DNA from 4 places in the Streptomyces sp. NPDC047880 genome. Region 4 is predicted to be linked to each of the others. Evidence: riboswitches for the same ligand, from Rfam matches in the RefSeq annotation. Region 4 holds a riboswitch; each other region holds the start of a gene.
The links. Region 4 has a riboswitch for cobalamin ahead of AB0937_RS16220 (ABC transporter substrate-binding protein). Riboswitches for the same ligand answer to the same signal wherever they lie in the genome.
Positions count from the first base shown of each region.

Region 1: another riboswitch for cobalamin. It lies ahead of AB0937_RS04165 (cobalamin biosynthesis protein); the one in region 4 lies ahead of AB0937_RS16220 (ABC transporter substrate-binding protein).
Region 2: another riboswitch for cobalamin. It lies ahead of AB0937_RS22150 (ribonucleoside-diphosphate reductase subunit alpha); the one in region 4 lies ahead of AB0937_RS16220 (ABC transporter substrate-binding protein).
Region 3: another riboswitch for cobalamin. It lies ahead of AB0937_RS30280 (energy-coupling factor ABC transporter permease); the one in region 4 lies ahead of AB0937_RS16220 (ABC transporter substrate-binding protein).

Region 1 covers NZ_JBEZOK010000002.1:53,736-61,210, forward strand. Annotated here, with positions in the region: gene AB0937_RS04140 (hypothetical protein) at 1-323, opposite strand, end outside; gene AB0937_RS04145 (alpha/beta fold hydrolase) at 580-1,707, opposite strand; gene AB0937_RS04150 (class II aldolase/adducin family protein) at 1,790-2,521, opposite strand; gene AB0937_RS04155 (inorganic phosphate transporter) at 2,819-4,072, shown strand; gene AB0937_RS04160 (hypothetical protein) at 4,104-4,325, shown strand; cobalamin riboswitch at 4,441-4,599, shown strand; gene AB0937_RS04165 (cobalamin biosynthesis protein) at 4,699-5,706, shown strand; gene AB0937_RS04170 (cobyric acid synthase) at 5,708-7,216, shown strand; gene cobN (cobaltochelatase subunit CobN) at 7,213-7,475, shown strand, end outside.
Region 2 covers NZ_JBEZOK010000014.1:181,862-189,336, forward strand. Annotated here, with positions in the region: gene AB0937_RS22130 (GntR family transcriptional regulator) at 54-818, shown strand; gene AB0937_RS22135 (DUF3311 domain-containing protein) at 962-1,228, shown strand; gene mctP (monocarboxylate uptake permease MctP) at 1,225-2,853, shown strand; gene AB0937_RS22145 (GNAT family N-acetyltransferase) at 2,979-3,485, shown strand; cobalamin riboswitch at 3,531-3,696, shown strand; gene AB0937_RS22150 (ribonucleoside-diphosphate reductase subunit alpha) at 3,820-6,168, shown strand; gene AB0937_RS22155 (ribonucleotide-diphosphate reductase subunit beta) at 6,168-7,178, shown strand; gene AB0937_RS22160 (hypothetical protein) at 7,091-7,333, opposite strand; gene AB0937_RS22165 (helix-turn-helix domain-containing protein) at 7,427-7,475, shown strand, end outside.
Region 3 covers NZ_JBEZOK010000025.1:64,724-72,198, reverse strand. Annotated here, with positions in the region: gene AB0937_RS30290 (MFS transporter) at 1-750, shown strand, start outside; gene AB0937_RS30285 (serine/threonine-protein kinase) at 968-2,422, shown strand; cobalamin riboswitch at 2,551-2,736, shown strand; gene AB0937_RS30280 (energy-coupling factor ABC transporter permease) at 2,766-3,479, shown strand; gene AB0937_RS30275 (energy-coupling factor ABC transporter substrate-binding protein) at 3,476-3,844, shown strand; gene cbiQ (cobalt ECF transporter T component CbiQ) at 3,851-4,600, shown strand; gene AB0937_RS30265 (ATP-binding cassette domain-containing protein) at 4,597-5,451, shown strand; gene AB0937_RS30260 (maleylpyruvate isomerase N-terminal domain-containing protein) at 5,742-6,398, shown strand; gene AB0937_RS30255 (alpha/beta hydrolase) at 6,471-7,274, shown strand; gene AB0937_RS30250 (SpoIIE family protein phosphatase) at 7,274-7,475, shown strand, end outside.
Region 4 covers NZ_JBEZOK010000009.1:69,883-77,357, reverse strand. Annotated here, with positions in the region: gene AB0937_RS16240 (histidine phosphatase family protein) at 1-231, opposite strand, end outside; gene AB0937_RS16235 (hypothetical protein) at 228-944, opposite strand; gene AB0937_RS16230 (ABC transporter ATP-binding protein) at 1,116-1,913, opposite strand; gene AB0937_RS16225 (iron chelate uptake ABC transporter family permease subunit) at 1,910-2,902, opposite strand; gene AB0937_RS16220 (ABC transporter substrate-binding protein) at 2,959-3,975, opposite strand; cobalamin riboswitch at 4,044-4,234, opposite strand; gene AB0937_RS16215 (CoA-binding protein) at 4,318-4,746, shown strand; gene AB0937_RS16210 (4-hydroxybenzoate 3-monooxygenase) at 4,975-6,198, shown strand; gene AB0937_RS16205 (metalloregulator ArsR/SmtB family transcription factor) at 6,200-6,559, opposite strand; gene AB0937_RS16200 (cation diffusion facilitator family transporter) at 6,623-7,475, shown strand, end outside.

The DNA.
Region 1 (7,475 bases), on a different contig from region 4:
CAGTCGGCTCTGACCTGAGCCGGGGTCAGGCCCAGGTCACGGGCGGCCCGTTCGGCGGTGGCGTCGGAGAGGGTCGCCTTGCCGTCGTCGGTGGCGCTGTCCCGGCCGGGGCCGAGCGCCCTGTCCGCCCAGCGGGCGACGCGAGCCGCGGCGGCGAGACCTGAGCGTGCCATTCTGGCCAGTTCCGCCGGTGCCGGGGTGCCCTCCGGGGGGCGCGGCGCGGGGCGGCGCGAGCGCCGCTGGTTCATCGCCGGCGGGGCGGCGGCCAGGGGTCGCGGGCGGACGAGTCGGAGCCTGGAGTCGCGCGGGATACGGGACGTCACGGGGGCAGTCTTCCGGTTGACGGTCCGAAAACCCAAACGGAATGTCACGGCGGGCGACGGGGATGGCCAACGCACCGGCCCGCGGGAGTGGTCGAGGGCCGGGAACAGGCCAGTGGTACGACACTAAACGGAATGGTGGCGACCGGTCCGCCGTGGGCGGGACGGGACGTGGTTGCGGCCGGGCGAAGGGGGCGTGAACGGAGGGTGTGGGCACGGCGCCGAGAGGAGACGCGTCGGTGGGCGTACCGCAGCCGGGTCACAGCAAGGGCGTCAGGAAGCGCCGGAGCGCCTCCTCGTAGGCCTCCGGGTCGGCGTTCCACAGGGCTCCGTGCGGGGCGTGGGCGACAGTGCGCAGGGCGACCATGTCGGGGCGGGCGTCGGCGAGCCGGCTCGACAGCCGCCAGGGGGCGACGGCGTCGTCCGGTCCGTGGAAGAGCAGGGACGGGACGCGCAGTCCGTGGGACGGGTCCGTGCCCGCGGCGCGGTCGGCGGTCAGTCCGGTGCGGCCCTGGGCGGCGCGGACGGCGAGGGGCAGCAGCACGCCGGGGGTGCGGCGGGCCGAGGCGAGGGCGCGCAGGGTGGTCTCCCAGCTGAGCACCGGGGAGTCGAGGACGAGCCCGGCGACGCGGTCGCGCTGCCCCGAGTGCGCGGCGGCGCGCAGCGCCATGGTGGCGCCGGTGGACCAGCCGTGCAGGACGACTTGCCGGGCGCCGTAGCGCACGGCGTAGCGGATCGCCGCGTCGAGGTCGCGCCACTCGGTCTCGCCGAGGTGGTTCAGCCCGTCGGGCGGGCGCGGTGCGCCCAGGTCGCCGCGGTAGGCGAGGGCGAGCACCGGGATGCGGCTGCGGTGCAGGAACCCCATGACGTTCATGGCGAGTTCCCGGGTGGTGCCCAGACCGTGCACGGCGATCACCCAGGTGTCCCGCTTGCCCGGCACGAACCACGCGGGCAGGGAGCCGAGTTCGCCGGGGACGTCGACGTCGGCGTGTTCGAGTCCGAGGGCGGTGCCGGGGTTGCCGACGTACACGTTCGGTGTGAGCCAGACCTTGTCACCGGATTCCAGCGTGCCGTGGGTGACGCTCTCCAGGCGGCGCACGACGGTGTCGGCGGGGTGCCGGACGCCGGTCAGGACAGGGCCGACGACGGCGTGGGAGCCGTCCCCGGAGAGGCCGTAGCGGCCGGGGCGCAGGGCGGCGAGGTCGCGGGTGAGGCTGATCTGCCCGGCGGCGGTGCCGTGCACGGTGAGCCGGGGTTCGGTGGGCAGGGGCCTGCCGGGGGGTGCCTTGAGCGCGGCGTCGCTGGCGAGCCGGCCGGCGGCCACCGCGGCGGCACCGGCCCCGAACACAGCGGTGACGGCAGCGGCCGTCGCTCTGACAGTGCGCACGCCTTCAAGTGTCCCGGTGGATCGGGCGGGCGACCAGTGGGACGGAGCGGCGGGGTGGTGCCGGCGCGGCGGGGGGGCCGGCTCAGCCGCGCTGGCCGTAGCCGCGCAGGCGCTCCCCCACCTCCGTCAGCTGCGCGCGGGTCAGCAGGCTCGGGGTCAGGCCGGGCACCGAGGAGGCGGTGAGCCACAGGCGGCACATCCACTCCATCTGGGCGGTGCGGTCGTAGGCCTGGGCGAGGGTGGTGCCGTGGGTGAGGGTGCCGTGGTTCTGGAGCAGGCAGCCGGAGCGGTCGGTGAGGGCGTGAAGCATGTTCTCGGCCAACTCGTCGCTGCCGTAGGTGGCGTAGGGGGCGACGCGGACGGGGCCGCCGAGCGCGGCGGCCATGTAGTGGATCAGCGGCAGCTCGGTCACGAGCGTCGAGACCGCCGTGGCGTGCACGGCGTGGGTGTGGACGACGGCCAGGGCGCCGGTCGTGCGGTAGACGGCGAGATGCATGGGCAGCTCGCTGGTCGGGACGAGGGTGCCGAGGACCTGCCGACCGTCCAGGCCGACGCCCGTCACGTCCTCCGGCGTCAGCCGGTCGTAGGGGACGCCCGACGGGGTGACCAGGACGGTGTTCCCGACGCGCACCGAGACGTTGCCGGACGTGCCGACGACGAGTCCCTCCGCTACCGTCCGGCGGGCCGTCGCGACGAGGTCGTCCCAGGCGCGTACCTCCTCGGGGCTTGCGGTCCTGCGGCGCGGCTCCCCCGCACCCGCCTCGTCCCCGGGCACGTCCGCCGTGCCCCGCTCGTCGCCTCGCCGCTCAGCCATGCCGCGATCCTGCCAGGCCGGGGCTCGCAGCGCTGCGGTGCGGGGGACTTCGGGGGCCTGCTTCGTACACAACCGCGGGGGCACCCCGTCGCGTGACCGGGATTCGTGCGACGGGTCACTCGTGCGGGTGAAACGGAACGCTCCCGGCGGTCGGCCGCCGGGGCGCCGGGCGGCCGTCCCGGGGCGGAACGCCGGCCCCCTGTTGCGGTCACCCCTGCGCCCCTCCCAGTTCATCTTCCGTTCACTCAGGTTCCCTACGTTCATCGAGCCAACAACCTCGAACGATTGCCTGGGTAAATGGAAAGCTTCTCGCTGATCCTCGCGATTGTGGTGGTAACCGCACTCGCGTTCGATTTCACGAACGGTTTCCACGACACCGCGAATGCGATGGCCACGACCATTTCCACGGGCGCCATGAAGCCCAAGGTTGCGGTGGCCATGTCCGCGGTCCTCAACCTGGTCGGCGCCTTCCTGTCCGTCGAAGTCGCCAACACGATCTCCAAGGGCCTCGTCGACGAGGCCGGCATCCGTCCCGAGGTCATCTTCGCCGCCCTGGTCGGCGCGATCCTCTGGAACCTGCTGACCTGGCTCGTCGGTCTGCCCTCCAGCTCCTCCCACGCCCTCATGGGCGGTCTGATCGGTGCCACGATCGCCTCGGCGGGCGTCGGCGCGGTGCACGGGGACGTGCTGGTCACCAAGGTGCTGATCCCGGCGATCGCCGCCCCGCTGGTCGCGGGCATCGCGGCGATGCTCGCCACGCGGCTGACCTACACGCTCGGCAGCAAGGCCGACGGCAAGGCGTCCAAGAAGGGCTACCGGGCCGGCCAGATCGCCTCCGCGGGCCTGGTCTCCCTGGCCCACGGCACCAACGACGCGCAGAAGACCATGGGTGTGATCACCCTCGCCCTGGTCGCCGGCGGCGCCGTGGCGCCCGACTCCGACCCGCCCATGTGGGTCATCCTCTCGGCGGGTCTCGCCATCGCGCTCGGCACCTACCTGGGCGGCTGGCGCATCATCCGCACCATGGGCAAGGGACTGACCGACCTCCAGCCGCAGCAGGGCTTCGCCGCCCAGACCTCCGCGGCCACGGTCATCCTGGCCTCCTCGCACCTCGGTTTCTCCCTCTCCACGACGCACTCCGTGTCCGGTTCGGTGATGGGTGCCGGTCTCGGCCGCAAGGGCGGCGTGGTCCGCTGGTCCACCGCGACGCGGATGTTCGTCGCGTGGGGTCTGACGCTGCCGGCGGCGGCCCTGGTGGGCGCTCTCGCCGAGTACGTCACCGGCTTCGGCAGCTGGGGCACCGCCGTGGTGGCCGTCTTCCTCGTCGCCTCCAGCGCGGCGATCTGGAAGCTGTCGCGGCGCGAGGTGGTCGACCACACCAACGTCAACGACACCGAGGACGTGGAGCCCGCGGGTGTGGTCACCACGGCGATCGCCGCCGTGACGCCGCCCCCGGCGGGAGGCACGGCCCCGGCCTCGGAGGACCCGGTCCCCTCGTTCCCGGCGCAGGCCACCGCCGAGCGCACGCCGACCACGACCACCACGGTCTGACCGCCACCGGTTACAAGGAAGAGTCTCCGATATGAAGATCGACTGGGCGGCCCTCGGCTCCGTCTTCGGCGTCAGCCTCGTGGTCACCGTGGCCCTCGTCGGCCTGTTCACCCTCGGCATCACTGGTCTCTCGCGCCGCGAGCGGGCGGTGGCGGAGGGCGGGTCCGCGAGCCTCGCGGTCACCGGCGCGTACGCGTGCTTCGCGGCGTGTGCGGCGGCCGTCGGATACGGGATCTATCTGATCGTGGCCTGAGCGCCCCACCGCACATCGTGTCCGCCGGGCGGCACGGGACTTGAGGTCCTGTGCCGCCCGGTCGTCGTGTGGGGCAGGGGGGATGTGGGGTTCTCCACACTCTCCCCTCGCAGGTCAAAGGCAAGTTGACGGCGGTTCCCGGCCGTGGTGGACTGCCGGGGCCAATACGGCGGCAGGAGAGGAAGCCGGTGCAAGTCCGGCGCGGTCCCGCCACTGTCACCGGGGTAGCGATCCCCGGGAGCCAGGAACTCTCACCGCCGGTCTCGTCGAACCAGGGCGTGGACACCCTGAGTGAGGACACATATCGCCATGCGCGGCTGCCGATCGAGGTTCACCACCCCACCCCTGCCCGCCCTCCTGGCCGGCTGAGACCATGGGTGCCGGTCGCGTCTTCGCGTACGGCGCCGCCGCCGGCCTGATCGGTGACCTGCTGCTCGGTGATCCTCGCCGGGGGCATCCGGTCGCCGCGTTCGGGCGGGCCGCGGGTGCCGTGGAACGGGTGCTGTGGCGGGACCACCGCGGGTGGGGTGCGCTGCACACCGCCGTGTGTGCCGGAGGGGCCGTCGCCCTCGGGTCCGTCGCCGCACGTGCCGTGCGCACCTCCCCCGTCGCCTCCGTCGCGCTGACCGGTGCCGCCACCTGGGCCGTCGTCGGGGGGACTTCACTCGCCCGGGAGGCACGGACGATCGGGCGGGCCCTGGAGGCCGGGGACGCCGAGGCGGCCCGGGCCCGGCTGCCGCACCTGTGCGGCCGCGATCCGCAGGCCCTCGACGCCGACGGCATGGCCCGGGCCGTGGTCGAGTCCGTCGCCGAGAACACGTCCGACGCGGTGGTGGGGGCGCTGGTGTGGGGCGCCGTCGGCGGGGTGCCGGGGCTGCTGGGCTTCCGGGCCGTCAACACCCTGGACGCGATGGTCGGGCACAAGTCGGCCCGTTACCGCCGCTACGGGTGGGCCTCCGCGCGGCTGGACGACCTCGCGGGGTGGCCGGGAGCGCGGCTGACCGCCGTGCTCGCCGCCCTGGCCGGGCCGGATCCGCGGGGGGCCGTGCGGGCGTGGCGGGCCGATGCGGCGAAGCATCCGAGTCCCAACGCCGGGCCCGTGGAAGCCTCGTTCGCGGGGGCGCTAGGGGTGCGGCTGGGCGGGACGCTCTCGTACGGCGGGCGGGTGGAGCACCGGCCCGTGCTGAACACACTGGGGCGTGCGGTCGGCACGCAGGACGTCGAGCGGGCCGTGCGGCTGTCGCAGCGCGTGACGTGGCTCGCGCTCGGGGTGTGCGCGGGCGCGCGGTTGCTGACGAGTGCGCGGTTGTCCAGGAGCGTGCCGTCGCTCGGGAGTGCGCCGTCGCTCAAGGGCGCGCGGTCGCTGAAGAGGGGGAAATGACATGAGCGGTGGGCTTCTCGTCGCCGGAACCACCTCCGACGCCGGCAAGAGCGTCGTGACCGCCGGGATCTGCCGGTGGCTGGTGCGCCAAGGCGTCAAGGTCGCGCCCTTCAAGGCGCAGAACATGTCCCTGAACTCCTTCGTGACCACGGAAGGGGCCGAGATCGGGCGGGCACAGGCCATGCAGGCGCAGGCCTGCCGCATCGAGCCGACCGCGCTGATGAACCCGGTGCTGCTCAAGCCCGGCGGCGAGCAGAGCAGTCAGGTCGTGCTGCTGGGCAAGCCGGTCGGGGAGATGAGCGCGCGCGGCTATCACGGCGGACGGCAGCAGCAGTTGCTCGGGACGGTGCTGGACTGTCTGGAGCAGTTGCGGGGCACGTATGACGCGGTGATCTGTGAGGGGGCCGGTTCTCCCGCCGAGATCAATCTGCGGCGGACGGACATCGTGAACATGGGAATCGCCCGGAACGCCGGGCTGCCCGTGCTCGTCGTCGGCGACATCGACCGGGGCGGGGTGTTCGCCTCGTTCTTCGGGACGGTGGCGCTGCTGTCGCCCGAGGACCAGCGTTGCGTCGCCGGGTTCCTCGTCAACAAGTTCCGCGGGGACGTCTCCCTGCTGGAGCCGGGCCTGGACATGCTGCACGGGCTCACCGGGCGGAAGACCTACGGGGTGCTGCCGTTCCGGCACGGGCTCGGGATCGACGAGGAGGACGGACTGCGCGTCTCCCTGCGGGGAGCGGTGCGGGAGTCCGTCGTCGCCCCGCCCGTCGGGCAGGACGTGCTGCGGATCGCGGTCTGCGCCGTGCCGCTGATGTCCAACTTCACCGACGTGGACGCCCTGGCCGCCGAACCGGGCGTCGTGGTGCGGTTCGTGGACCGGCCGGAGGAACTGTCCGACGCCGACCTCGTCATCGTGCCCGGCACCCGCGGGACGGTCCGGGCGCTGGAGTGGCTGCGAGAGCGCGGGCTCGCCGACGCCCTGGTCCGCAGGGCCGCCGAACAGCGGCCCGTGCTCGGCATCTGCGGCGGCTTCCAGATCCTGGGCGAGCACATCGAGGACGACGTGGAGAGCCGCCGGGGCCATGTCGACGGGCTCGGGATCCTGCCCGTGCGGGTGCGGTTCGCCCGCGAGAAGACCCTCACCCGGCCGGCCGGCGAGGCCCTCGGGGAACACGTCGAGGGCTACGAGATCCACCACGGCGTCGCCGACGTCACCGGAGGAGTCCCCTTCCTGGACGGCTGCCGGGTCGGCCAGACCTGGGGCACGCACTGGCACGGCTCGCTGGAGTCGGACGGCTTCCGGCGGGCCTTTCTGCGCGAGGTGGCGGCCGCCGCGGGCCGCCGCTTCGTGCCCGCGCCGGACACCTCGTTCGCCGCGCTGCGCGAGGAGCAGCTCGACCGGCTCGGCGACCTGATCGAACAGCACGCGGACACCGACGCGCTGTGGCGGCTCATCGAGTCCGGCGCGCCGCAAGGACTGCCCTTCATTCCACCGGGAGCACCCGCATGAGCACTGTGTTGTTGTTGTCGACCGCCGACACGGACCTGCTGGCGGCCCGGGCCGCCTCCGGTGCCGACTACCGGATCGGCAACCCGACCCGCGTGGACGTCCGGGAGGAGCTGCCCGCCCTGCTGGACGGCGCGTCCGTCGCCGTCGTCCGGCTGCTCGGCGGCAAGCGGGCCTGGGAGGACGGGCTCGCCGCGCTGAAGGCCTCCGGCATCCCGACCGTGCTGCTCGGTGGCGAGGCCGTGCCGGACGCGGAGCTGAT
Region 2 (7,475 bases), on a different contig from region 4:
CCGACGGTATACAAGTGGGATCGTGTCGGCAGACCGGGCCGGGAAGGCGGAGCATGAGCACCGACGTCAGCAGTGCGGAGAACGAGAACGGGGTGCCCGTACGTACCGCGCGCGTGCCCAAGTACTACCGACTGAAGAAGCACCTGCTCGACATGACCGAGACCCAGGCGCCGGGCACGCCGGTCCCGCCCGAGCGCACGCTGGCGGCGGAGTTCGACACCTCGCGCACGACCGTGCGCCAGGCGCTGCAGGAGCTGGTCGTCGAGGGCCGGCTGGAGCGCATCCAGGGCAAGGGCACGTTCGTCGCCAAGCCCAAGGTCTCGCAGGCACTGCAACTGACCTCGTACACCGAGGACATGCGCGCCCAGGGCCTCGAACCCACCTCGCAGCTGCTGGACATCGGGTACATCACCGCCGACGACCGGCTGGCCGGGCTGCTCGACATCGCACCCGGCGGACGCGTGCTGCGCATCGAGCGGCTGCGCATGGCCAACGGCGAGCCGATGGCCATCGAGACCACCCACCTGAGCGCGAAGCGCTTCCCGGCGCTGCGGCGTTCGCTGGTGAAGTACACGTCCCTGTACACCGCGCTGGCCGAGGTCTACGACGTCCACCTCGCGGAGGCCGAGGAGACCATCGAGACGTCGCTGGCCACCCCGCGCGAGGCCGGTCTGCTGGGCACGGACGTCGGGCTGCCGATGCTGATGCTCTCCCGGCACTCGCTGGACCGGGACGGCCAGCCGGTGGAGTGGGTGCGGTCGGTCTACCGGGGCGACCGGTACAAGTTCGTGGCGCGGCTGAAGCGGCCTGCCGAGTAGCCGGCCGGGCGACGCTTCGGCCCTGCTGGCGCCGGGTTTCGTTTGGGTACCGCATTGCGGACGAGGGGTTCCGCTTCAGCATCCCCCTGACCTAGATTGCCTGCGCATTGCACAGGTGATCACCAAGGGGATGGAGCCGCCTGATGTCGCAAGCGCCGGAAGCAAGAAGAGGGCCGGTGGTGACGCCCCTGCGCGTCGTCATCGCCGTGTGCCTCATAGCGCCGTTCGTGGCCATGCTGTGGGTCGGCTCGTACGCCAAGACCGACCCGGCCTTCATCGGGATCCCGTTTTTCTACTGGTACCAGATGGCGTGGGTGCTCATCTCCACCGGTCTGACGATGATCGCCTACAAGCTGTGGCAGCGTGACCAGCGCGCCCGCTCGGCCGCGAAGGGCGGTGCGTCGCAGTGAAGGACGGCGTGAACGGCGTCGCACTCGCCGTCTTCATCTTCTTCTTCCTGGCCGTGACGGTCATGGGCTTCCTGGCCGCGCGGTGGCGCAAGGCCGAGAACGAGCACAGCCTGGACGAATGGGGCCTGGGCGGCCGCTCGTTCGGTACGTGGATCACTTGGTTCCTGCTCGGCGGCGACCTGTACACGGCGTACACCTTCGTCGCCGTGCCGGCGGCGATCTACGCGGCGGGCGCGGCGGGGTTCTTCGCCGTGCCGTACACGATCCTGGTGTACCCGCTGATCTTCACCTTCCTGCCGCGCCTGTGGTCGGTGTCCCACAAGCACGGGTACGTCACGACGTCGGACTTCGTGCGCGGACGCTTCGGCTCGAAGGGCCTGTCGCTGGCGGTGGCCGTGACCGGCATCCTGGCGACGATGCCGTACATCGCCCTCCAACTGGTCGGCATCCAGGCCGTGCTGGACGTGATGGGCGTCGGCGGCGGCGAGAACACCAACTGGTTCATCAAGGACCTGCCGCTGCTGATCGCGTTCGGCGTGCTGGCGGCCTACACGTACTCGTCGGGCCTGCGGGCCCCCGCGCTCATCGCGTTCGTGAAGGACACGCTGATCTACATCGTCATCGCGGTGGCGATCATCTACATCCCGATCAAGCTGGGCGGCTTCGACGAGATCTTCGCCAAGGCCGGTGAGGCGTACAGCCAGACCAACCCGGCGACGGGCGCGCCGCGCGGGGCGCTGACACCGGCCGAGCCGGGCCAGTGGACGTACGCCACGCTGGCGCTGGGCTCCGCCCTGGCCCTGTTCATGTACCCGCACTCGATCACGGCGACGCTGTCCTCGAAGAGCCGTGAGGTGATCCGCCGCAACACCACGATCCTGCCGCTGTACTCGCTGATGCTGGGCCTGCTCGCGCTGCTCGGGTTCATGGCGATCGCGGCCGGCATCAAGGTGCAGAACGGTCAGCTGGCGATCCCTCAGCTGTTCGAGACGATGTTCCCGGACTGGTTCGCGGGCGTGGCGTTCGCGGCGATCGGCATCGGCGCGCTGGTGCCGGCGGCCATCATGTCCATCGCGGCCGCGAACCTCTTCACCCGCAACATCTACAAGGACTTCATCAAGCCGGACGCCACTCCGGCGCAGGAGACCAAGGTCTCCAAGCTGGTCTCCCTGCTGGTGAAGGTCGGCGCCCTGGCCTTCGTCCTCACCATGGACAAGACGGTCGCCATCAACTTCCAGCTGCTGGGCGGCATCTGGATCCTGCAGACCTTCCCGGCCCTGGTCGGCGGCCTGTTCACCCGCTGGTTCCACCGCTGGGCCCTGCTCGCGGGCTGGGCGGTCGGCATGATCTACGGCACGGTCGCGGCGTACGGCGTGGCCTCCCCGACGCAGAAGCACTTCGGCGGTTCCGCGAAGGAGATCCCGGGCATCGGGGAGATCGGCTACATCGGTCTCACGGCGTTCGTCCTGAACGTGGTGGTGACGGTGGTCCTGACCTTCGTCCTGAAGGCCCTGAAGGCCCCCGACGGCATCGACGAGACCAAGCCGGAGGACTACACGGCGGACGCGGGCGACCCCGGCGTCCAGGTGGAGCTCCCGCCTGCCACCGCCGGTTCAGCCCACTGACCTGAAGGGCGCGGAGCCGCATCACCATGCGGCTCCGCCGCGTGGGCGCGAACAACCACACAACACCCGCAGCGGGCCGCCGAGATCGCGTACAACGGCGGCCCGCTGTCGTGCACACTCACGCCATGGACCTCCTGATCCGCCCCGTCGAACCCGCTGAACACGACGAACTCGGCACCATCACCGCCCAGGCCTACCTTCAGGACGACCTCCTCGACTTCGGCGAGAGCGACGCGTACCTGCACGTGCTGCGGGACGTCGCCGGACGGGCGGCCTCCGCGGAGGTCCTGGCCGCGCTCAGGGACGGCCGCGTGCTCGGGGGCGTCACCTTCGTCCCGTCCGGCGGCCCCATGGCCGACATAGCCGGCCCCGGAGAGGCCGAGATCCGCATGCTCGCCGTCTCGCACGCGGCCCGCGGGCAAGGAGTCGGCGAGGCCCTCGTGCGCTCCTGCGTCGACCGGGCACGGGCCACCCCGGGCTGCCGGAGCGTCGTGCTGTCGACCCAGCGCACCATGCACGCGGCCCACCGCATCTACGAACGGCTGGGCTTCACTCGCACACCCGAGCGGGACTGGAACCCCCTCCCGGAGCAAGATGACATCACTCTTCTCACCTATGAGTTGACGCTCTGAAACCAGCATGACACAACATCTGGGGGTGCCGTCCGAACCCGGCACAAGATGTATGCTCATGCTCGCTGTCGCCGCAGGGGAATCCGGTGCGAATCCGGAACTGTCCCGCAACGGTGTACTTGTGCATGTCTGTTCCCGGAACCCCCGCGTTCCCGGGGAGCGCCCTGCACAGGGGTCAGTCCGAGGACCTGCCGACAGCGCACCCGGCCACCCGGCCGGTGTGCCCTGACGTCCGGGCCTCGTGGAGTGGGCCGGTGGACGCGACGCCGCGTGCGCTCGCGTGCTGCCGCCTGCCCTCGACGAGGCCCCCGTGCCGAGCGAGGGAGAGCCCCACGTGACCATCGCGCCAGCCGAGCCGGTCTCAGCCGAAGAGGAGCACGACGCCCCCGGTGCCGCGCTGCTGCGGACCCTGAGCGAGCTGACCGCCGACCTCCCCGACGCCGACCCCGACAGGGTCGCCGCCGCCGCGCTGCGCGGCCGGTCCGCGCAGGCGGACGAGCGGGAGTTGCGGGAACTGGCGACGGAGGCCGCGGCCGGTCTGATCTCCGAGGACCCCGCCTACTCCCGGCTGGCCGCCCGGCTGCTGGCCATCGGCATCCGCGAAGAGGCCGCCTCGCAGGGCGTCACGTCCTTCACCGAGTCCGTCGCCGTCGGCCATCGCGAGGGGCTCATCGCCGACCGCACCGCTGAGTTCGTGCGCGTCCACGCCGCCCGTCTCGACGCGCTGATCGACCGTGCGGCCGACGACCGCTTCGGCTACTTCGGCCTGCGCACCCTGCACAGCCGCTACCTGCTGCGCCACCCGCACACCCGCAAGGTCGTCGAGACGCCCCAGCACTTCATGCTGCGGGTGGCGAGCGGCCTCGCCGAGGACGACACCGCACGCGCGGTGGACGAGGTCGCGGCTCTCTACCGGCTCATGAGCCGCCTCGACTACCTCCCCTCCTCCCCCACGCTCTTCAACTCCGGCACCCGGCACCCCCAGATGTCGTCCTGCTACCTCCTGGACTCCCCCCAGGACGAACTGGACTCCATCTACGACCGGTACCACCAGGTGGCCCGGCTGTCGAAGCACGCCGGCGGTATCGGCATCGCCTACTCCCGCATCCGCGCCCGCGGTTCACTGATCCGCGGCACCAACGGGCACTCCAACGGCATCGTCCCGTTCCTGAAGACCCTGGACGCCTCGGTCGCCGCCGTGAACCAGGGCGGCAGGCGCAAGGGCGCCGCCGCGGTCTACCTGGAGACCTGGCACGCCGACATCGAGGAGTTCCTGGAGCTGCGCGACAACACCGGCGAGGACGCCCGCCGTACGCACAACCTGAACCTCGCGCACTGGGTGCCCGACGAGTTCATGCGGCGCGTGAACGCCGACGCGCAGTGGTCGCTGTTCTCCCCCTCGGACGTGCCCGAGCTGGTCGACCTGTGGGGCGAGGAGTTCGACGCCGCGTACCGGGCGGCCGAGGCGCAGGGCCTCGCGAAGAAGACCCTGCCCGCCCGTGAGCTGTACGGCCGCATGATGCGCACCCTCGCGCAGACCGGCAACGGCTGGATGACCTTCAAGGACGCCGCCAACCGCACCGCCAACCAGACGGCCGAGCCCGGCCACGTCGTGCACTCCTCCAACCTCTGCACGGAGATCCTGGAGGTCACCGACGACGGGGAGACAGCGGTCTGCAACCTGGGCTCGGTGAACCTCGGCGCGTTCGTGACCGGCGGGGACATCGACTGGGAGCGGCTGGACGAGACCGTCCGCACGGCCGTGACGTTCCTCGACCGGGTCGTGGACATCAACTTCTACCCGACCGAGCAGGCGGGCCGCTCCAACGCCCGCTGGCGTCCGGTCGGACTCGGCGCGATGGGCCTCCAGGACGTCTTCTTCAAGCTGCGCCTGCCCTTCGACGCGCCGGAGGCCAAGGCCCTGTCCACCCGCATCGCCGAGCGGATCATGCTCGCCGCGTACGAGGCCTCCGCCGACCTCGCCGAGCGCAACGGCCCGCTGCCGGCCTGGGAGAAGACCCGTACGGCCCGGGGCGTACTGCACCCCGACCACTATGACGCGGAGCTGACCTGGCCGGAGCGCTGGGCGGCCCTGCGCGAGCGCGTCGCCACGACCGGCATGCGCAACTCGCTGCTCCTCGCGATCGCCCCGACGGCCACCATCGCCTCCATCGCGGGCGTGTACGAGTGCATCGAGCCGCAGGTCTCCAACCTGTTCAAGCGCGAGACGCTGTCGGGTGAGTTCCTCCAGGTCAACTCCTACCTGGTGGACGAGCTGAAGCGGCTCGGCGTGTGGGACGCCCGCACCCGGGAGGCCCTGCGCGAGGCCAACGGCTCGGTGCAGGACTTCGCCTGGATCCCGGAGGACGTGCGCGCCCTCTACCGCACGGCGTGGGAGATCCCGCAGCGCGGCCTGATCGACATGGCGGCGGCCAGGACGCCGTTCCTGGACCAGTCCCAGTCCCTGAACCTGTTCCTGGAGACGCCGACCATCGGCAAGCTCTCCTCGATGTACGCCTACGCCTGGAAGTCCGGGCTGAAGACGACGTACTACCTGCGCTCGCGCCCGGCGACCCGCATCGCCCGCGCCGCCCGGGCCACCGTGCCCGTGCAGGCCACCCCCGACCCCGAAGCGGTCGCCTGCTCCCTGGAAAACCCCGAGTCCTGCGAGGCCTGCCAGTAATGCCCAGCAACCAGAACCTTCTCGACCCCGGCTTCGAGCTCACCCTGCGCCCCATGCGCTACCCGGACTTCTACGAGCGCTACCGGGACGCCATCAAGAACACCTGGACCGTGGAGGAGGTCGACCTCCACTCCGACGTCGCCGACCTCGCCAAGCTCTCCCCCGCGGAGCAGCACCTCATCGGCCGGCTGGTCGCCTTCTTCGCGACGGGTGACTCGATCGTCGCGAACAACCTGGTGCTGACGCTGTACAAGCACATCAACTCCCCCGAGGCGCGGCTGTACCTGAGCCGTCAGCTCTTCGAGGAGGCCGTGCACGTCCAGTTCTATCTGACGCTGCTCGACACCTATCTGCCCGACCCGGAGGACCGCGCGGCGGCCTTCGCGGCCGTGGAGAACATCCCGTCCATCCGTGAGAAGGCCGGGTTCTGCTTCAAGTGGATCAACGAGGTCGAGAAGCTGGAGCGCCTGGAGTCACAGGCCGACCGCCGCCGCTTCCTGCTCAACCTGATCTGCTTCGCCGCGTGCATCGAGGGCCTGTTCTTCTACGGCGCCTTCGCGTACGTCTACTGGTTCCGCAGCCGTGGCCTGCTGCACGGCCTGGCGACCGGCACCAACTGGGTGTTCCGCGACGAGACGATGCACATGTCCTTCGCGTTCGACGTGGTCGACACCGTCCGCAAGGAGGAGCCGGAGCTCTTCGACGACCGGCTCCAGCAGGAGGTGACGGACATGCTCCGGGAGGCCGTCGAGGCCGAGCTGCAGTTCGCGCGCGACCTGTGCGGTGACGGTCTCCCGGGCATGAACACCGAGTCGATGCGGCAGTACCTGGAGTGCGTGGCGGACCAGCGGCTGACCCGCCTCGGCTTCGCTCCGGTGTACGGCTCCGAGAACCCCTTCTCCTTCATGGAGCTCCAGGGGGTTCAGGAGCTGACCAACTTCTTCGAGCGGCGGCCCTCGGCGTACCAGGTGGCGGTGGAGGGCACCGTCGACCTGGACGAGGACTTCTGAGCCGGCACCTCTTCGCGGGCCTCCTGGGCCTCCCGGATCTGACGGTCGATGCGCCTCTCGCGCACCAGGCCGATCACGGACGGGAGGATCAGGAGGACCAGGATCCCGAAGGTGGCGGTCAGTCCGATGAGTGCTTCTACCTGGTTGCTGTTCATGGACACCACTGTCGCGCTGATTACTCCTTACCGTCAGTGGCAGTACTGCCGTAGACCCTCGAATTTCTGCCAGCGGCGAGGCACACTGGACGCATGCTGCAGAACGTGGCCGTCGCCCTCCTCGACGGCGTGAACCCCTTCG
Region 3 (7,475 bases), on a different contig from region 4:
CCGTTGCTCGGCGCGCTGCTGCTCGCCGTCGACTTCCGCACCGCGTGCCTGGCCGGTGCCGGAGTCTTCGTGCTCGTCCTGGCCGGGCACCTGTGGCTGATGCCGCAGCACATACCGGGCCGGATCCGCGTCAGGGAGCGGGGCGGGGTCCGCGTCCTGCTGCGCGACCGCCGCTTCCTCTCCCTGTCCTGCGCGTACGGCACCTATCTGCTCGCCTACAACCAGCTGTACCTGGCCCTGCCGGAGGAGGTGCAGCGCGCGGCGGGCTCCCAGGCGCCGTTGTCCTGGCTCTTCGCGCTGTCGTCGGTGCTGGTGGTGTTCACCCAGCTGCCGGTGACCCGCTGGGCGGGCGACCGGCTGGACCTGCGCCGCGCCATGGCGGCGGGGCTGCTGCTGATCGCCTCGGGCTTCGCGGTGGTGGCCGCGGCACGGCCCGCCGGCTGGACGGGCACCGCCGGTCTGCTCCCGGCCGCGGGCTTCGTGATCTTGCTCACCGTGGGGCAGATGCTCGTCGTGCCCGCCGCCCGGGCGTGGGTACCCGACCTCGCCGAGGAGGGCCGGCTCGGGCTCTACACCGGTGCTCTGTCGTCCGTCTCCGGGCTGATCGTCCTGGCCGGGAGCGCGGCCACCGGTCTCCTGCTCGATCCGGGCCTGCCGGCCGCCGTGCCGTGGCTGGTCCTCGCGGCCGTACCGGCCCTGGCGGTGGCGCTGTTGCCGCGCCGCGGGAAGGGCGCGGACGCCTCGGCCTGACACGGCTCCGGCCCCCGGCGGCAACCGGGCACGCCGAGGGGTCACCCCGGCGGGCGACTCGCCCGGCACCGGAATTCCCTGCCGGCACCCTCCGGAGACACCGCAGGGGAACTCGGTGGTCACGCCGCCCCAGTATCCTGGGTCGGCTGCGGCGCCCCCCACCAATCCCGGTGCGGAAGCGGGGAGTTCGGCCTGCGGCTACGACCTTCCCATACGCATGAGACGAGGACGAGTGCTGCTAGCGGGCCGCTACCGGATGGATGTTGAGATCGGGCGCGGTGGAATGGGAGAGGTCTGGCGTGCCTACGACACCACGCTCGCCAGAGCGGTGGCCCTCAAGCTGCTGCTGCCCCAGGACACCGACCCCACGGCGGCCTCCCGGTTCCGTCTGGAGGCTCAGACCGCCGGGCGTCTCAACCACCCCAACGTCGTGGGTGTCCTGGACTTCGGCGAGTACGACAACCGGCTGTACCTGGTGATGGAGCTGGTCGAGGGCGACAGCCTCGCCGGGGTGCTGGCCGGTTCCGGCGCACTGCCCGCCGAGCGGGTGGCCCGTCTCGCCGCGCAGGCGTCCGCAGGGCTCGCCGCCGCGCACGCGCAGGGCATCGTGCACCGGGACGTCAAACCCGCCAACCTGCTGCTGGACGCGGCCGGCACACTGAAGATCGGTGACTTCGGCATCGCGCGGTTCCTCGACGACCCCGGCGCCGCGCTCACCGCCACCGGGCAGATCATCGGCACCGGCCTCTACCTCGCCCCCGAGCGGGCCCTGGGCAAGCCCGCGGGGCCGGCCTCCGACATGTACTCCCTGGGCTGTGTGCTCTACCAGCTCCTCAGCGGACGCCCGCCGTTCGAGGCCGACACCGCCGTCGCCCTGCTCCACCAGCACCTCGACTCGGCTCCCGTGCCGCCCCGCGAGCTCGGGGTCGCCGGGCTTCCGCCGGCGTTCGAGAACTACCTCCTCGGTCTCCTCGCCAAGCAGCCCGGGGAACGGCCCACCGCCCAGCAGGCCGCCGAGTGGTTCGCCGGGGGCGCCTGGCGAGGCCTGCCCGAGCCGCTGCCGGAGGTCTCCCCGCCGCCGCGGTCCACCACCACGTCCACGGCGACGCCCGCCGGGCCGGGCCCGTACACCGCCGCCGAGACCGGCAGTCCGACCACGTACGCGCTGCCCGCGACCACGGGTCACCGCACCGCGGCCCGGGCGGCCCAGACGGGGCGCCCGGGACGCACGCGCGGACGCGGCGGCGCCGGCAACCGGTCGAGAGTGGCCGCGACGGCCGCCGCCGCGGCCCTCTTCCTCGCGGCGATGCTCCTCGGCATGCGCTGGTTCTCGCCCGACACGACCGCGGAGGGCACGGAGCCCGACGCGTCCCCGACGGCGAGCAGCCCTGCCGCCACGGCGTCCGAAGGCTCCGCCGATCAGCAGCCCGATCAACAGGCCGATCCGCAGGCCGACCCGGCGGCCGGCCCGGGGGCAGCCGACACGCCGGCCACCGGCACCGTGGCCGATGTCACTCCGTCCGCGTCGCCCTCGTCGCCGACTCCTGCCGCACCCGCGCCGAGTGCGGCGGCCCCGACCCAGGAGACGGGCGGCGAACCGGCGCAGCCGGAGCCGGAGACCCCGCGCCAGGGCGGTGAAGAGGGGGAGAGCGACGACGGGAGCGACGACTGACGCGGCCCCGGCGGCATGTGAGGGACCCCTGCCGGCGCGCAGGGAAACGGACGTGAGATGCGCCGGTGTGCGAACGGGCGCCCCCTCGCGCGCCCCTGGGGTGGCTTGTCATCGCCCTTATCCCGGCCTTATTGTCACCACGCCTTGGTGAACGGGAAATCCGGTGTGATGCCGGTGCGGCCCTCGCCACTGTGAATCGGGAAGTCCGGCTCCAGCCCTCACGGGCAGCCACTGGGTCCTCGTGACCCGGGAAGGCGGAGTCCGGGCGGTGGTACCCGTCAGCCAGGAGACCGGCCAAGGCGCGTCAACCATCCACGAGGTGCTGGAGAGGGTCTGCTGAGCCATGCACATTGCCGAGGGTTTCCTTCCTCCGGCGCACGCGGTCGCCTGGGGCGTCGCGTCGGCGCCGTTCGTCGTCCACGGGGTCCGGTCGCTCACCCGTGAAGTACGCGAGCACCCCGAGAGCACGCTGCTCCTCGGGGCGTCCGGTGCCTTCACGTTCGTCCTGTCCGCCCTCAAACTCCCGTCCGTCACGGGCAGTTGCTCGCACCCCACCGGCACGGGCCTGGGCGCGATCCTGTTCCGGCCGCCCATCATGGCCGTGCTGGGCACCATCACCCTGCTCTTCCAGGCGCTGCTGCTCGCGCACGGCGGCCTGACCACGCTCGGCGCCAACGTCTTCTCCATGGCGATCGTCGGGCCCTGGGCCGGGTACGCCGTCTACAAGCTGCTGCGGCGCTTCAACGCGCCGCTGATGGTGGCGGTGTTCTTCGCAGCGTTCGTCGCCGACCTGTCCACCTACTGCGTCACCAGCGTGCAACTGGCGCTCGCGTTCCCCGACCCGGGCAGCGGATTCCTGGGGGCGCTCGGCAAGTTCGGTTCCATCTTCGCCATCACCCAGATCCCGCTCGCGGTGAGCGAGGGCCTGCTGACCGTGCTCGTGATGCGGCTGCTGGTGCAGTCCAGCAAGGGTGAACTGACCCGGCTGGGCGTGCTCGTCGCCACCAAGCAGGCGCGGACCGGGACCGAGACGGAGACCGAGGCGGTGGCCCGATGAAGAAGAACACGAAGATCAATTTGCTGCTGCTGCTCGCCGTGGCCGCGCTCGCGGTGCTGCCCCTGGTGCTCGGGCTCGGCGACCACAAGAAGGAGCCGTTCACCGGCTCCGACGGTGAGGCCGAGACGGCGATCACCGAGCTGAAGCCGGACTACGAGCCGTGGTTCTCGCCGCTGTACGAGCCGCCGTCCGGCGAGATCGAGTCGGCGCTGTTCTCCCTCCAGGCGGCTCTCGGCGCCGGTGTCCTCGCCTACTACTTCGGCCTGCGCCGGGGCCGCAGGCAGGGCGAGCAGCGGGCCCTGGAGCGTGAGTCCGACGGTGCGCTGTCCGGTACCGCCGGGAAGTCCACCGAGGAACGGGACTGAGCCCGGGTGCTGCCGATCGACGCGGCGGCGCACGGCAGTCGCTGGCGCCGCCGCCATCCCGTGGACAAGGCCGTGCTCGGGCTCGGCCTCACCGTACTCGCGATCTCCCTGCCGCCCTGGCCGGGCGCTGCCCTGGTGCTCCTGGCGGCCCTGGTGGTGCTGCTGGGTCCGGCCGGTGTGCCCGGACAACGGCTGTGGCGGGCCTACCGGGTACCGCTGGGCTTCTGCGTGACGGGCGCGCTCACGCTGCTCGTCCAGGTGGGCGGGCCGGGCGGGTTCGTCGCCTTCGCCGCTGACGGGCCGGTCCGGGCCGGGGAGTTGCTGCTGCGCACCTCGGCGGCCTCCCTGGGCGTGCTGCTGTTCGCCTTCACCACGCCCATGTCCGACCTGCTGCCCCGGCTGGTCCGGGCCGGGGTCCCCGCTCCGGTCGTCGACGTCGCCCTCGTGACGTACCGGATGAGTTTTCTGCTGCTGGACTCCGTGCGCCGCATCCGGGAGGCCCAGGCGGCCCGGCTCGGGCACACCGGCCGGGCCGCGGAGTGGCGGTCCCTGGCCGGGCTCGGCGCCACCGCGTTCGTCCGGGCCTTCGACCGGGCCACCCGCCTCCAGGCCGGGCTCGCCGGGCGCGGCTACGACGGCACCCTGCGGGTCCTGGTGCCCGAGGCCCGGGTCTCCGTCCGCTTCACGGCGGCCAGTTGCGCGCTGCTCGCAGCGGTGGCCGTCCTCACCCTCGTACTGGAAAGGCCGCTGACATGAGCGAGCCCGCCCTCGTCGCCCTGCGGGGCGCGTCCTTCGCCTATGAGGACGGCCCGGCCGTGCTCAGCGGCCTCGACTTCGAGATCCGCGAGGGCCGTGCTCTCGCGCTGCTCGGCCGCAACGGCAGCGGCAAGACCACGCTGATGCGGCTGCTCAGCGGCGGCCTGAAACCGCACGAGGGGCGGCTGACGGTCGAGGGGCAGCCGGTGGCGTACGACCGCAAGGGGCTGACCCGGCTGCGGACGACCGTGCAGCTGGTCGTGCAGGACCCTGATGACCAGTTGTTCGCGGCCTCCGTCGAGCAGGACGTGTCGTTCGGGCCGCTGAACCTCGGCCTGGACGACACGCAGGTCCGGGCGCGGGTGGCGGAGGCGCTGGCCGCCCTGGACATCACGGCCCTGGCCGACCGGCCGACCCATCTGCTCTCCTACGGGCAGCGCAAACGGACCGCCATCGCCGGTGCGGTCGCCATGCGGCCGCGCGTCCTGATCCTGGACGAGCCGACGGCCGGACTCGACCCCGAGGGCCAGGAGCGGCTGCTCACCACCCTCGACGGGCTCCGGGCCGCCGGCACCACGGTGGTGATGGCCACCCACGACGTCGACCTCGCCCTGGGCTGGGCCGACGACGCGGCGCTGCTCACCCCGTCCGGTGTCCGCACCGGCCCGGCGGCCACAGCACTGTCCCGTACGGATCTCCTCCGGGAGGCCGGGCTGCGTCTGCCGTGGGGCGCGGCGGCGGCGGGGCTGCTGCGCGCCCAGGGGCTGCTGACCGAAGCGGAGCCGGGCCCGCGTACGCCGGACGAGCTCGCCTCGCTCGCGGGAGAGCGGCTGGGGGCGCCCGGAGCATGAGAGGAACGCGGCGGTGAGCACGGCTGAGGGCGTCCGAAGGTGAGATCCCAGCGTCAGTCGGGGCAGCCGGGGGCGCCCGGAAGGTAAGAGCACGCGGCGGTGAGCACGGCTGAGGGCGTCCGAAGGTGAGATCCCAACGTCAGTCGGGGCAGCCGGGGGCGCCCGGAAGGTGAGAGCACGCGGCGGTGCGCACGGCTGGGGGCGCCCGGTTACGAGCCACGCGGCGCGTGTGAGCGCGGTCGGCCGAAACGCGCTTGTGCGGTGTCGCCGCGCGGCTCTACGTTGCCGGAGTGGATCTCTTCTCCCTCACCTGGACGGCGTTGCGTGCGACGGTGGCCGGTCTCTCGGACGAGGACTTCGCGCGGCCCAGCGGCTGTACGGGATGGCTGGTGCGGGACCTGGTGTGCCACTTGGTCGTCGACGCCCAGGACGTCCTGATCACCCTGGCCACCCCTTCGGACCGGGAACCGACCCGTGACGCGCTGACGTACTGGGACGTCTCGGACACTCCGCCGTCCGGGGACGACCCGCTCGACGCGCTCACCGTCCGGCTCGCCGCCGCGTACGAGGACCCGGGCCTGCTGAAGTTCCACCTGGACGACGTCGGCTCCGCCGCCGGGCGCGCGGCCCTGCTCGCCGATCCGGCAGGCCGGGTCGGCACCCGCGACGAGGTCCTCACCGTGGGCGACTACCTCTCCACGTACGTCATGGAGTGGACGCTGCACCACCTCGACCTGATCGCCCACCTCCCGGACGCGCGGCAGCCGCCCGCGGAAGGGCTCTCCCGGTCCCGGGAGATGCTGGAGCGGATCGCGGGCGGCCCGTTCCCCGTCTCCTTCTCCGACACCGACGCACTGCTGATCGGCACCGGCAGGCGTGTGCCGACCGGGGCGGAGCAGGCCGAGCTCGGTGACCTGGCTCCCAGGGTGCCGCTGTACCTGGGCTGACTTCACGGTCGCGAAGCCGATGCCGCAGGGGTGCCGTCGCACCGATGCGACCGGGGTGACAGCATGACCGCCATGGACATCCGCCACAGGAACAACGTCAGCGTCATCGGCCCGGTCGGCGCGCCCGTGCTGCTCCTGGCCCATGGGTTCGGCTGCGACCAGAACATGTGGCGACTGGTGGTGCCGGCGCTTGCAGAACGCTACCGGGTGGTGCTGTTCGACTACGTCGGTTCCGGCGGCTCGGACCTCGCCGCGTGGAGCGAGGAGCGGTACTCCTCGTTGCACGGTTACGCCGGTGACGTCGTCGACGTCTGCGAGGAGCTGGACCTGCGGCAGGCGGTGTTCGTGGGGCACTCGGTCAGTGCCATGGTCGGGGTGCTGGCCGCGCAGGCGGCGCCGGAGCGGATCGGGGCGCTCGTGATGGTGACCCCCTCGCCCTGCTACATCGACGACGAGGGCTACCGGGGCGGCTTCAGCACGGAGGACATCGATGAGCTGCTCGCCTCCCTGGAGGCGAACTACCTGGGCTGGTCGTCCGCGATGGCCCCGGTGATCATGGGCAATCCGGAGCGGCCGGAGCTGGGCCAGGAGCTCACCAACAGCTTCTGCGCCACCGACCCCGACATCGCCCGGGTCTTCGCCCGTACGACCTTCCTCACCGACAGCCGCGAGGACCTCAAGGGCGTGTCCGTGCCGACCCTCGTGCTGGAGTGCGAGCAGGACGCCATCGCGCCCCGCGAGGTCGGTGCCTATGTGCACGCGGCGATTCCCGCCTCACGTCTGGTCACGCTCGACGCCACCGGGCACTGCCCGCAGCTCAGCGCGCCGCAGGCCACCACGGCGGCGATCCTCGACTTCCTGGAGTCCCTGAAGTGATGTGCCGCACGGGCGGCGTGCCCGAGCCCACCGGGACGGGGGGCGAGGCGAGCACGGCCGCGGCGTTCACCGCGCTGCTGGAGGACAGCGCGGAGGACCTGTACGAGTCGGCCCCCTGCGGCTACCTGTCCACGATGATGGACGGCACGATCGCCAAGATCAACGCCACACTCCTGGACTGGCTCGGTCTGGACCGCGAGG
Region 4 (7,475 bases):
CTGCGCCGCCACCAGGTCCCAGGTCAGGCGGGCGCGGACCGCGGTGGAGCACAGGGCGAGGTCCGGCAGGAGGTCGGCGTCGGCCAGGGCCCGCCCCGCCGCGGGGGCGTCCCGTCGGCCGCGTGGGGTGAGGGGGCGCTCGTGGTCGGCGACGTCCAGGGGCCAGGCGGACTTGGCGTGCCGCAGCAGGACCAGGCGGCGCAGCGGGCCGGCTCCGGCGCGTTCGATCATGACGGGGATCCCAGGTCGCGGGTGAGGTCGAGGGCCAGGAGCCGGTCGGCGTAGGAGTAGGTCTCGAAACGGGCGCCGTCCGCGAGGCCCGGCTCGGTCTCGACCTGACGCAGGACGTCCAGCACCCGGGGCACGTCCAGGTCGTCCTCCCAGGCCTCGCGCAGCCGCTCCCGTACGGCGTCGGGAACCGGCCGCGAGGGCCGGCGCGCCCAGCGGGCCACCGCGGTGCGCCAGCGGGCGAGGGTGGCGCGGGCGTCGTCGAGTCCGGCCGTCTCCAGCCGGAGGGGGGCGCTGTGGTGCCGGGTGAGCAGGGCGAGGCGCAGGACGGCGGGGTCGGAGGGGTCCGGCGGGCCCGGCTCGACGGGCGCGACGGCGATCCGCACCCCGTCGGGTGCCGCCCCACCCTCGGCGGCGACGTGGACCACCTGGGACTCGCCCAGGCCGGCACCGACGTCCGGGCTGTCCTCGAAGGGGCGGATGCCGAGCGTCGTGGCGCCCGCGCGCAGCTCCGCCTGCCGGTTGCCGCCGGTCAGCAGGGCCCACACCGGTGTGCCGCCGAGTTCCAGGGTCCGCACGAGCAGGTCCCCGACGAGCAGCACGCGCAAGTTCGTCGTGTCGGAGTCCGACGCGTGCACCTGGACGCGGGTCAGGCCCCGGCGGGCCGGAGCGGCGTCGACCGGCTCACGGGTTCGGGCGTCGATGATGCGCAGCACGAGGCGAGCGTAGGCGGGTGGGCGGGCCCGCGCAGGCAGACCCGGCCTTTTCCGGCCACTGTGGCGCGATCGGACCAGTCTCGGGTGCCGTCGGTGCCGGCTCCCGCAGGCCGGCATGCCGAGGTACCACGCGTGGGGGACGCCCCCGTCGGCCCTTCCCGGCACGCTCTGTCAGGCCAGCGTGCCGAGGTACCGCACATGGGGCCGCCCGTCGGGCCCTTCCCGGCTGACGGCGGCCCGCACCCCGTACACCTCGGCGATGAGCTCCGCGGTGAGGACGTCGTCCGGAGTGCCTCCCGCCACGACCCGCCCCGCGCTCAGCACCAGGACCCGATCGCAGTACATCGCCGCGAGGTTGAGGTCGTGCAGGGCGACGACGGCCGTGACCGGCAGGGCCGTGATCAGGGCGAGCAGGTCGAGCTGGTGGTGGATGTCGAGGTGGTTGGTGGGTTCGTCGAGGAGGAGTTCACGGGGTTCCTGGGCGAGCGCGCGGGCGATCTGCACCCGCTGGCGTTCGCCGCCCGAGAGGGTGTGCCAGAGCCGGCCGGCCCGGTCGGCGAGGCCCGTGCGCTCCAGGGCTGCGCGCACCGCCCGTTCATCGTCGGCCGAGACGGGCGTCCAGGCCCGGCGGTGCGGGACGCGGCCGAGCCGTACGACGTCCTCCACCGTCAACTCGACCTGGGTGTACGACTGTTGCTCGACGACGGCGAGGCGGCGCGCGACCGTGCGGCGGGGCAGCTCGGCCAGCGGTGTGCCGTCGAGGGTGACAACGCCGGAGGTCGGCGTGAGCAGCCCGGCCAGCAACCGCAGCAGCGTGGACTTGCCGGAGCCGTTGGGTCCGAGCACGCCGACCGTGGAGCCGGTCTCCGGTGCGAGGGCGACGCCGTCCAGGATGAGACGCCCGTCGGCTCGGCGGCTGAGCCGGTCGGCCCGCAGTCCCGCCCCCGCCGGTGCTTCAGCGCCGCTCACCGCGCCCTCCTGGTCCGGTACAGCACCGCCACGAACGCCGGCACCCCGATCAGCGACGTCACGACACCCACCGGAACCTCCTGCGGGTCGAGCACGGTACGGGCCAGGGTGTCCACCCACACCAGGAAGACCGCTCCCGCGAGGGCGGTGACCGGCAGCAGCCGCCCGTGCCCGGGACCGGTCAGGGCCCGGGCCGCGTGCGGCAGGACCAGTCCGACGAAGGCGATCGCCCCGGCCGAGCTGACCAGCGCGGCCGTGAGCAGGGCTGTGACGCACAGCAGCACCAGGCGGGTGCGGGCGACGGACACGCCGAGCGCGGCGGCGGCGTCCTGCCCGAAGGCGAAGGCGTCGAGAGTACGGGCGTACGGCAGACACACCACCAGCGCCACCGCCAGCGCGGCCAGGCACAGCCGGACATCGGTCCAGCCTGCGCCGCCGAGCGAGCCGAGCAGCCAGAACAGCACACCGCGGGTGGTCTCGGCGTCGGCGGAGGTCAGCACGATGAAGGAGGTGAGCGCGGAGAAGAGCTGCATGGCGGCGACGCCCGCGAGGACGACCCGGTCGGTGGTGCCGCCGAGGGTGTGACTGAGCAGCAGCACCAGCGCGAACGACAGCAGGGCGCCCAGGAACGCCCCGGCGGACACCGGGAGGGCACCGCCGCCCACGCCGAGTACGACGACGAGCACCGCTCCGGTGGAGGCGCCCGAGGACACCCCGAGCACGAAGGGGTCGGCCAGCGGGTTGCGCAGCAGCGACTGCATCACCGCCCCGCAGACGGCGAGTCCGGCCCCGCACACGGCCGCGAGCAGGGTGCGCGGCAGCCGCAGCTGCCAGACGATGCCGTCCCGGATCGGTGTCAGCTCCGAGCTGCCCAGGCCGAGATGGGCGGCCACGACGGACCACACGTCCGCGACGCCGATGTCGGCGGGGCCGATGGTGATGGCCACGGCGAGGGAGACGACGAGCGCGACGGTCCCGGCCGCGCCCAGCGCGAGTCCCGCCCGGCGCCGGGGCCTGGTCCCGGCGGCCGGAAGCCCCTGGGCGGTCACTTCACCGGTCCGAACCGGCGCAGCCCGGCGGCCACCTGTTCCACACCCTCGACGGTGCGGATGGTCGGGTTCATGGCCTGCCCGCTCAGCAGCACGTACCGCTTGTGCCGGACGGCGTCCATGTTCCTGGTGACCGGGTTGGACTCCAGGAAGGCGATCTTCTTCGCGGCCGACTCGGCCGTCTGGGACTTGCGGGTCAGGTCGCCGATGACGAGGACGTCGGGGTCACGGTCGGCGACCGTCTCCCAGTTGACCTGCGGCCACTCCTCGTGGGTGTCGTCGAAGACGTTCTTCGCGCCGAGGGCACGGGTGATGATGCCGGGCGCTCCGCAACAGCCCGCCATGTAGGGCGACTCGGAGTTCGCGAACCAGTACAGGAGGGTGATGTCGGAGGCGTCGACGCCCGCCGTCGCCCTCTTCATCCGCTGCCGGAGGGAGGCCACGAGCTCGTCGCCGCGCTCCCGCACACCGAAGACGGTCGCGAGGTCGTGCACTTCGCCGTAGACGGTGTCGATGCCCAGGGCCTTGTCGCGTGCGCCGTCACCGCCGCCCGCATTGTCCTTGCCGACGCAGTCGGACGGCGAGACGTAGGTGGGGACGCCGAGCTTCTCGAACTGCTCGCGGGTGGCGACGCCGCCCTTGCCGAGAGTGGAGACGAAGGACGCGGTGACGAAGTCGGGCTCGGTGTCCAGGACGCGTTCGAAGGACGGGGTGTCGTCGGCGATGCGCGGCACCGTCGCGTTCGCCTTCTCCAGCCCCTTCATCACGGGGTCGGTCCAGGTGGCCGTGCCCGCGAGGCGGTCGGCCAGACCCAGGGAGAGCAGGATCTCGGTGGTGCCCTGGTTCAGGGACACGGCGTGCCGTGGCGGGGCGGTGACGCGGACCTCGTGTCCGCAGTCGGTGAGCGTGACGGCGGCCTTCGCGTCGGTGGACGTGCCGCCGCCGCAGCCGGTCAGGAGCAGGGAGCCGGCCGCGAGCAGTGCGGCGGCACGGGCGGGTCGGGCGAGGGGCACGAGAACCAGTCCTCAGTCGTCGAGGGCTCGATCGCGGAGCCCGGTCGTACGGTGCTCCCCCGCCGCGCGCGGCCGCGGGGGCCGCCAGCAGGTCTTCGGACTCGGGTTCAGCCGGATCGGGGCGCCTTCCCGGACGTCCGCGAGGGAGTCCAGTGGCCGAGGCCCCGCCCGTCCCCCTCACCGCTGCGCGTCAGTTCCGGATTCGCACCGGATTCCCTGACCCACGTACATGGGTTCGACTGGCCCCGGCAAGCTATCACGGGGGCCGTCCGGGGAATCACCGTGCGCCCGCCGCCGTTGAAAGGGAGAGCAGTTCGTCCACGACTTCCAAGGAGGCCGCCGGTGTACGGCGACGAGGCAACGGTCCGCAGGATCCTCACCGAGCTCGGCGACACCTGGGCCGTGGTGGGCCTGTCGTCGAACCGGCAGCGCGCGGCGTACGGCGTCGCCGCCGTCCTCCAGCGCTTCGGCAAGCGCGTCGTGCCGGTGCATCCGAAGGCGGAGACGGTGCACGGGGAGAAGGGATACGCAAGCTTGGCGGACATCCCCTTCGACGTGGACGTCGTGGACGTGTTCGTGAACAGCGACCTCGCCGGGGCCGTCGCGGACGAGGCGGTCGCCAAGGGCGCGAAGGGCGTCTGGTTCCAGCTCGGTGTGATCGACGAGGCGGCGTACGACCGGACCCGTGCGGCGGGCCTGGAGATGGTGATGGACCGCTGCCCGGCCATCGAGATCCCACGGCTGCCTCATCACCGCGCACAGGAATCCTGAAGCGTTTCCCCGGAAACACCCGCAGCCGGTCAAGGCGTGCCGCGTCCGGTCAAGACTGGCCGACTCGTCTTCTGCCGCCGGGCGTCCCGTTCCTGATCTGAGGCCGCTTGCTCACTGAACTCTCGGAGTTCGTTCGGCGTCCCTGTCCGGGGAGATCGAGCGGAGCATCGAGGAGGCGGCCGTCACGGAGGTGCCGGGTCCACTGAGACCGGCCTCCATAATGGGCGCATGCCCCACGCCTCTCCGTCCCTCGACTCCGGCGCCCCGCATGGTTTCCCGGTCGTCGTCGTGGGCGCCGGTCCGGCCGGTCTGACCGTCGGCAACATCCTGCGGGCCGCGTCCGTGGACTGCCTGGTGCTGGAGACGGAGACCCGCGAGTTCATCGAACAGCGGCCCCGCGCCGGGGTCGTCGAGGAATGGGCCGTGCGGGGCCTGGAGAAGCGGGGCCTCGCCCGGAACCTCCTGGATCGCGCGGAACTGCACACCGCGTGCGAGTTCCGCTTCGACGGGGAGCGCTACCGGTTCCCCTACGGAAAACTGACGGGCAGTCACCACTTCGTCTATCCGCAGCCGTTGCTGGTGACGGACCTGGTGCGCGAGTACGCCGAAGTCCGCGGCGGCGAGATCCGCTTCGGCGTCCGGGACGTGGAGCTGCACGACATCGACAGCGACCGGCCCTCGGTGTCGTACACCTGCTCCGAGACGGGTGAACGCCGGTTCGTGCACTGCGACTTCATTGCCGGGTGCGACGGTCCACGCGGAGCGACGCGGGCCGCGCTCCCTCCCGAGCGGGTGCGGATCGCGCGGCACGACTACGGGATCGGCTGGCTGGCCCTGCTCGCCGAGGCGCCGCCGTCCTGCGACTGCGTACTGTTCGGCTGCCACGCGCGCGGGTTCGCCGGCCAGATGCCCCGCAGCCCGGAGGTGACCCGCTACTACCTCCAGTGCCCGCCGGGCGACGACCCGGACAACTGGCCGCACGAACGCGTCTGGTCGGAGCTCCGGCAGCGGCTGGGGGCGGCCGGCGCGCCCCCGCTGACCGAGGGGCGGCTGATCGAGAAGCGCGTGCTCGACCTGCACGACCACGTGGTCGAGCCGATGGTGCACGGCCGGCTCCATCTCGCCGGAGACGCGGCCCATCTGGTCGCCCCCATCGCGGCGAAGGGCATGAATCTCGCCCTGCACGACGCCTTCCTGCTCGGGGACGCCCTGGTGGCCCGGCTGACCACCGGTGACGACAGCGGCCTCGGCGGCTACGCGGAGGCATGTCTGCGACGCGTGTGGGACTACCAGGAGTTCTCGCAGTGGCTGTCCGAGGTGTACCACGGTACGGCGGCGGGCGACCCGTTCCGTGCGGGCACGGCGCTCGCCCGGATGCGCCGCCTGTTCACCTCGCCCGCCGCGGCCGCCGCCTTCGCCGAGCAGTACCTCGGGACCGCGGCGCGCTACTGACTCAGTCGTGCGGCGGGCGGTCGCTGAGCCGATGGTCGGCCACGTTCAGCGCCTCGTCGACCAGGCGGCGCAGATGGCCGTCGCGCAGTGAGTAGATCACCCGGCGGCCCTCCTTGCGCGTGTCCACCAGGCCCGCGAGGCGCAGTCGCGCCAGGTGCTGGCTGACGGCCGGCCGGGCCGCCCCGCACACCTCCGTGAGGGTCGTGACGTCGGCCTCTCCCCGGGTCAGCGCGTGCAGCAGGGCGAGCCGGGTGCGGTCCCCCAGCAGGGCCAGCAGTTCGGCGGCGAGCGCGAACTGCTCCTCGCCGGGACTGCGCGGATGCGCATCATGCGCAGATGACAGGTGCATGCGTGCGCTCATACGCACATAATGGCGCCACGGCACGGGTACGTCCACTCCCGCGCGCACCGGAAGGGGATCCACGTGAGCGAACGGCACGAGCACACCCACTCCCACCAGCTCGGCCACGGGCACGGGCATGACCACGGACACCGCCACGGACTGCTTCACCGGGTGGGTCACCTCCTCACGCCGCACTCCCACGAGTCGGCCGACAAGGTCGACTCCGCCCTGGAGTCCTCGGCCCGCGGGATGCGGGCACTGTGGGTCTCGCTCGCCGTGCTCGGCGCGACGGCACTGGCCCAAGCGGTCGTCGTGGCCGTGTCGGGATCGGTGGCGCTGCTCGGGGACACGGTGCACAACGCCGCCGACGCGCTGACCGCCGTCCCGCTCGGCATCGCCTTCGTGCTGGGCCGGCGCGCGGCCACGCGCCGCTTCACCTACGGCTACGGCCGGGCCGAGGACCTGGCCGGTCTCGTGATCGTGCTGACCATCGCCGCGTCCGCCGCCTTCGCGGGCTGGACGGCTGTGGACCGGCTGCTGGATCCGCGCCCGGTGCAGCACGTCCCGGCGGTCGCCGTGGCCGCGCTCGTCGGCTTCGCCGGCAACGAGTGGGTGGCCCGTTACCGCATCCGCGTCGGCCGCTCGATCGGCTCGGCCGCGCTGGTCGCCGACGGTCTGCACGCCCGGACCGACGGTTTCACCTCACTGGCGGTGCTCCTGGGCGCCGGCGGCTCGGCCCTGGGGTGGGAACTGGCGGACCCGATCGTCGGACTGGCGATCACGGCAGCCATCGCCCTGGTGCTGCGGGACGCGGCCCGGGAGGTGTTCCGCCGGGTGATGGACGCCGTCGATCCCGCCCTGGTGGACCGGGCCGAGCGAGCCCTGACCGAGGTGCCCGGGGTGCGCGGGGTGGGTGAACTGCGGCTGCGCTGGA